Regions from separate parts of the Paramagnetospirillum magnetotacticum MS-1 genome, predicted to be linked through region 2. Evidence: predicted binding sites of a transcription regulator. Region 2 holds the regulator's gene; the other holds the start of a gene.
The links. Region 2 encodes HrcA, which represses chaperone genes, less so after heat shock. Its sites were predicted from a motif close to GTTAGCACTCNCCNNNGGNGAGTGCTAAC; they were not measured.
Positions count from the first base shown of each region.

Region 1 (3,408 bases), 160 kb from region 2:
CGCTTGGCCGCCGCCTCAATGGCGGCTGGAGGCCGGCGCGCCCCCATGACTGAAGGCGCCCCGGCATGATCCCGCCCATCGCCAAAATGCTGGCCCGCCATCTGCTCAAGGGCCCACACACCATGAAGGACGCTCCGCGTCCCGATCCCGACGGCGTCGCCGAACTGGCCGAGGCGCTGGGGCGGCGCGCCAGGGCAAGACTGGGTCGTTCCCTGTCCATCCGCGAGGTTGATGCGGGGTCGTGCAATGGCTGCGAGCTGGAGATTCACGCCGTCAACCACCCCATCTACGACCTGGAGCGTTTCGGCATCCGCTTTGTCGCCAGCCCGCGCCACGCCGATGTGCTGCTGGTCACCGGGCCGGTGACGCGCAACATGGAAGAGGCCCTGCGGCGCACGGTCGAAGCCACGCCCGAGCCCCGCTGGATCGTCGCCATGGGCGATTGCGGGAAGGACGGCGGCTGCTTCGCCGGGTCCTATGCGGTGGTGGGGGGAGTCTCCGACGTGGTGCCAGTGGACCTGCACATCCCCGGTTGCCCGCCCAGCCCGCGCCAAATTCTGGCCGGACTGCTGGCCCTGCTGGATGCGGCGGACGGCAGGTTAGGGTAGCAGGGCCTTGCCCCGGACCCCACCGGGAGGAAAACCTCCCGGACCCTCCTCTATTTTTGAAAATAAAGGGGGTTTGGGGCATCGCCCCAAATGGGTGCGGGCGATAGCCCGATTATGCCCTCAATGCTGTCCCGCCATGGGGCAGCCACCGCAGCCCATGGGCGTGCCGCAAGACGGCGGCGGCGTGGCCGCCGCGCGAGCCTTACCCACATTGGGGGCCATGATGGCCTTGCCCACCTCCTTGTCGCCGCATTCGGGACAGGAGAGCGCGCCCGCATCCTTCTTGGTGTCGTAATCGCCGCTGTTGTCGAACCACTCCTCGAAGTGGTGGTCGTGGGAACAGCGGAGCGTGTAGAGGATCATGTCGGGCTCTCGATAACAAGGAAACCGCCCCCGTTATAAGGGAGCGGTTTCCGCCGTTGCAATGGTATTGCGTCTAGAAACTGTCGTCGCCACCGCCCACGTCGTAGCCGGGGTCGAAATCGGCATAGCCCTGGTCGTCGGCGATGGAAGTGTCATAGCCGACCTGGGGCGCCTCGCCACCGGCTGGCGGAGTCTGCGAGCCGTAGTAATTGTTGATGGTGGTGTTCTCGGTGATGGTCTCCGAAGTGGGCTGGCCGCCGCCGCCCCAGGGCGAACCGCCCGCATGGCCGCCCGCGAACATGGAGGAGATGCCGTTGGCCAGCAGCATGCCGCCCGCCACGCCCACCGCCGCGCCCGCCGCCGTGCGCAGAAAACTGCCGCCCGCCGAGGGCTGCCCGCCCCAGGGAGAGGGCTGGGCATATTGCTGCTGGGGAGGGGGCGCGTATTGCTGTTGCTGGACCTGCTGCTGCGGGGGCTGGGTGCTGGGCACCGAGCCGCGTCCGCCGCCCCAGGGATTGCCCGGCTGACCAAAGCCGCCGCCACCACCTTGTTGCGACCGTCCGGCCAGCTGAGCCTCGAGATCGCGGATGCGGGCCTCGTTCTCCTTGATGGCCATTTCCTGCACCACCACCGCCTCCACCAGATTATAGGCGGAATCGGGCACGGCGCGCATGCGCTCGAGAATCAGGGCCTCGGCCTCGCGATCCTTGTTGCCGCCCGCCAGTTTGGCCAGACGGTCGAACACGCTTAGAATCAGGTCACGTTCAGAGGGAGTCATGGATCTTCATCCCGTACAAGAAACCGGTGCCCACTATGTAAGGGCAATTTGCGGCAAGTCCATGGCAGAATTTTATCATTACAAATCATTAAGTTGGCCGACCGCGCCCGGAAATTTCACCTGATCTTGCTTGACTCTCTCCCAGACCCCCCCTAGATGGTTGGCACTCGTCGCCGGAGAGTGCTAACAGCGCCCCGGCTGGATCGAAGCGTCTTACGGAGGTTAATTCCAAAATGAAGTTCAGACCGCTCCATGATCGCGTGCTGGTGAAGCGCCTCGACGCGGAAGAGAAGACCGCTGGCGGCATCATCATCCCCGACACCGCCAAGGAAAAGCCCATGCAGGGTGAAGTCGTGGCCGTCGGCTCCGGCACCCGTGGCGATGACGGCAAGCTGGTCGCTCTCGACGTCAAGGCCGGTGATCGCGTGCTGTTCGGCAAGTGGTCCGGCACCGAGGTCAAGATCGACGGCGTCGATCTGCTGATCATGAAGGAATCCGACATTCTCGGCATTCTCGCCTAACCCAAGAATTCTATAGAGGTTAAGACAAATGGCTGCCAAGGAAGTCAAGTTCTCCACCGACGCCCGCACCCGTATGCTGCGCGGCGTCGACATTCTCGCCGATGCGGTGAAGGTCACTTTGGGCCCCAAGGGCCGTAACGTTGTGATCGAGAAGTCGTTCGGCGCTCCGCGCATCACCAAGGACGGCGTCACCGTCGCCAAGGAGATCGAGCTGGCCGACAAGTTCGAGAACATGGGCGCCCAGATGGTGCGCGAAGTGGCCTCGAAGACCGCCGATCTGGCCGGTGACGGCACCACCACCGCCACCGTTCTGGCCCAGGCCATCGTCCGCGAGGGCGTCAAGGCTGTCGCCGCTGGCCTCAATCCGATGGATCTGAAGCGCGGCGTCGATCTGGCCGTGGCCGCCGTGGTCGCCGACGTCAAGTCGCGCTCGCGCAAGGTCGCCACCAATGCCGAGATCGCCCAGGTCGGCACCATCTCCGCCAATGGCGAGAAGGAAATCGGCGACATGATCGCCAAGGCCATGGAAAAGGTCGGCAACGAGGGTGTCATCACCGTCGAGGAAGCCAAGGGCCTGGACACCGAGCTGGACGTGGTCGAGGGCATGCAGTTCGACCGTGGCTATACCAGCCCGTATTTCGTGACCAATGCCGAGAAGATGACCGTCGAGCTGGATAACCCCTATATCCTGCTGCACGAGAAGAAGCTGTCGGGTCTGCAGCCCCTGCTGCCGGTGCTCGAGCAGGTGGTCCAGTCGGGCCGTCCGCTGGTGATCATCGCCGAGGATATCGAGGGCGAGGCCCTGGCCACCCTGGTGGTCAACAAGCTGCGCGGCGGCCTGAAGGTCGCGGCCGTGAAGGCTCCGGGCTTCGGCGATCGCCGCAAGGCCATGCTGGAAGACATCGCCATCCTGACCGGTGGCCAGGTCATCAGCGAAGACCTGGGCATCAAGCTGGAAAGCGTCAACCTGGAGATGCTGGGCACGTCCAAGCGCATCACCATCACCAAGGAAGACACCACCATCGTCGACGGCTCGGGCGACAAGTCCGCCATCGACGCCCGCTGCAAGCAGATCCGCGCGCAGGTCGAGGAAACCACCTCGGACTACGACCGCGAGAAGCTGCAGGAGCGTCTGGCC
Region 1 is NZ_JXSL01000030.1:1,124,411-1,127,818, reverse strand. Features, by position in the region: gene CCC_RS17875 (NADH-quinone oxidoreductase subunit B family protein) at 66-608, shown strand; gene CCC_RS17870 (DUF1178 family protein) at 729-971, opposite strand; gene CCC_RS17865 (DUF2076 domain-containing protein) at 1,045-1,749, opposite strand; gene groES (co-chaperone GroES) at 1,983-2,270, shown strand; gene groL (chaperonin GroEL) at 2,299-3,408, shown strand, end outside.
Region 1: groES (co-chaperone GroES) is a predicted target of HrcA. The motif match lies at 1,909-1,937, and genes of this name have one in related genera.

Region 2 (3,408 bases):
CACTTCCAGATCGGGGCCTGAGGCCCAGCGGCTTTTCACCATGGCGATCAGGGCGCCCGCCGTTTCAGGCTCCATCAGCGACGGCGTGCCGCCGCCGAAAAACACGCTGGTGGGGGTGCGGTCAGGCGTTTGGGCTGCGAAATGATCCAGTTCGGCCAACAGGGCCTTGCGCCAGCGCCCATGATCCACGGCGAGGCCCGCATGGCTGTTGAAGTCGCAATAAGGGCATTTGGACAGGCAGAACGGCCAGTGGATATAGATGCCGAAGCCGGGAGAGGTCATGGGCGAGTGCCCAATTAGTTCCCAACCCCGAAACACGCCGCGACCAGCTTGGTGAAGGCATCGGCCCGATGGCTGATGGCGTGCTTGGCCGCCGCATCCATCTCGCCGAAGGTGAGGATTCCGTCCTTGGGCAGGAAGATGGGATCGTAGCCGAAGCCGTTCTCGCCCTTGGGCGGCCAGACGATATCGCCTTCCACCACGCCTTCGAAGGTCTCGCAATGGCCGTCGGGCCATGCCAGAGCCAGGGCGCAGACGAAGCGGGCGCTGCGGTCCTTTTCCTCGCCCAGCGCCGACTGGACCTTGGCCATGGCAAAGGCGAAATCCTTGGCTTGCCCGGCCCAGCGGGCGGAATAGATGCCGGGCGCGCCCGCCAGGGCATTTACCGCCAGACCAGAATCGTCGGCCAGCGACGGCAGGCCCGAGGCGGCGGCCGCCGCGCGGGCCTTCAGCTCGGCATTGGCGACGAAGGTGTCGCCGGTTTCTTCGGGTTCGGGCAGGCCCAATGCGCCAGCCGAGACCACTTCGGTGCCGAAGGGGGCCAACAATTCGCCGATCTCGCGGACCTTGCCGGCATTGTGGCTGGCGATGACCAGACGGCCACCCTGGAACCGGCGCGCGGTCATGACAGCCCCAGGGCTTTCTTCTGGGCCTCGACCAGTTGGCGGATGCCCGCTTCGGCCAGATCGGTGAGTTCCAGGAACTGAGCGCGCGAGAAGGGGCGCTCCTCGGCGGTGCCTTGAATCTCGACGATGCCGCCGTTGCCGGTCATGACGAAATTGGCATCGGCCTGGGCGTTGGAATCTTCCGGGTAATCGAGATCAAGGACGGCGGTGCCCTCATAGATGCCGCAGGAAATGGCGGCGACATGGTCGGTCAGCGGAATCGCCTTCAACAGTTCCAGCCGTACCAGACGCTGGAAGGCCAGATGCAGGGCCACGAAGGCGCCGGTGATGGAGGCGGTGCGCGTGCCGCCATCGGCCTGCAACACGTCGCAATCGATCTTGATCTGGCGCTCGCCCATGGCGACAAGGTCGGTGACCGAACGCAACGAACGACCGATCAGGCGCTGAATCTCGTGGGTGCGGCCCGATTGCTTGCCCTTGGCGGCTTCGCGGTCGGTGCGGGTATGGGTCGAGCGCGGCAGCATGCCGTATTCGGCGGTGACCCAGCCCTTGCCGGTATTGCGCAGGAAGGGCGGCACCTTCTCTTCCACCGAGGCGGTGCACAGCACATGGGTGTCGCCGAATTTGGCGATGCACGAGCCCTCGGCATGGCGCGACACGCCGGTTTCCAAAATGACGGTGCGAAGCTGGTCGGGGGCGCGGCCGGACGGTCTCATGCTTAATATGGTCCTCTCGAAGGTGAAGAGGCGGCAAGCTACCTCCATATGGTGGGTGCCGTCCACAATCTCGACCCCCCGACATTGACGAGGGGGCAAGGCGCCACTAGATTTTCGCCGCACCGGAGAATGCCATATGCCTCGGACCAAGGGTCCCGTCATCACCGAGCTGAATGAGAGATCGCGGGAAATCTTCCGCCAGATCGTGGAAGCCTATGTGGAAACGGGCGAGCCCATCGGCTCGCGCACCCTGTCGCGGCGCCTGACCTTGTCGCTCTCGCCCGCCACCATCCGCAACGTCATGGCCGATCTGGAAGATTTCGGCCTGCTTTACGCGCCCCACACCTCGGCCGGGCGGCTGCCCACCCAGGCGGGCATGCGCCTGTTCGTCAACGGATTGCTGGAAGTGGGCCGCATGGCCGAAGAGGAGCGCTCGGCCATCGATGCCCAATGCCGGGCGGCGGGACGCTCCATGGAACAGGTGCTGGGCGAGGCGCTGGGCGCTCTGTCGGGGTTGAGCCGCTGCGCCGGCGTGGTGGTGGCGCCCAAGATTCAGCGCATGCTCAAACATGTGGAATTCGTCTGGCTGGGCCGCAACCGCGCCCTGGTGGTGCTGGTCACCGAGGACGGCATGGTGGAAAACCGCCTGCTTGATCTGCCCGATGGCGTCGAGATGTCCACCCTGGTCGAGGCGGGCAATTACCTTAACGCCCGTCTGGCCGGGCGCTCGCTGGACGAGGTCAAGGACGTCATCACCGCCGAGCTGGAGCAGCAACGCAGCCTGCTGGATTCGCTGACCAAGCGGGTGATCGAGGCCGGGCTGGCCACTTGGGCGGGGGGCGACAATCATTCCGCCCTCATCGTGCGCGGCCAGTCCCATCTCTTGGAAGACGTCACCGCCGTTGAGGACTTGGAGCGCATCCGGGGCCTGTTCGAGGCGCTGGAGACCTCCGAGCAGTTCCTCCGTCTGGTGGATCTCACCCAGGTGGCCGACGGGGTGCAGATCTTCATCGGCGCCGAAAGCGATCTGTTCGGCGTCACCGGCTGTTCCATGGTGGTGGCGCCTTATCGCGACGCGCGCGAACGCATCATCGGCGCCATCGGCGTGATCGGCCCGCAACGCATCAATTACGCCCGCATCATTCCCATGGTCGATTATACCGCCAAGGTCATCGGCCGCCTGATCGGGCCGCCCGCCTGACCCTAACCTCAAGATATCGAGAGAGCCTTATTATGACCCAGGATCAGACCGCCGAGCAGACGCCCGCCGCCGAAAGCGCCGATCAAAGCGCCGATCAGGGCCCGGCCGCCGAATCCGCCGCCGCGGCACCCGCCGAATCCGAGCGCATCAAGGAGCTGGAGGCGGAAATCGCCAAACTCAAGAACGACGTGCTCTATGCCAAGGCCGAGACCGAGAATACGCGCCGCCGCCTGGAGCAGCAGGCCGAGGATCGCGGCAAATACGCCATCTCCAATATCGCCAAGGATGTGCTGGGCGTGGCCGACAATCTGCGCCGCGCCCTGGATTCCGTGCCCCAGGCGGCCCGGGAAGGCAATGAATCGCTCACCGCGTTGACCACCGGCGTCGAGATGACCGAGCGCGAATTGCTGGCCACCTTCGAACGCTACGGCATCAAGATGGTGGAGGCGCAGGGCGCCAAGTTCGACCCCAACCTGCATCAGGCCATGATGGAAATGGAAGATCCCAGCCAGATCGAGGGCACCGTGGTGCTGGTCATGCAGGCGGGCTACACCCTGCATGACCGTCTGCTGCGCCCTGCTTTGGT
Region 2 is NZ_JXSL01000030.1:967,921-971,328, forward strand. Features, by position in the region: gene hemW (radical SAM family heme chaperone HemW) at 1-282, opposite strand, end outside; gene rdgB (RdgB/HAM1 family non-canonical purine NTP pyrophosphatase) at 297-905, opposite strand; gene rph (ribonuclease PH) at 902-1,621, opposite strand; gene hrcA (heat-inducible transcriptional repressor HrcA) at 1,758-2,822, shown strand; gene grpE (nucleotide exchange factor GrpE) at 2,855-3,408, shown strand, end outside.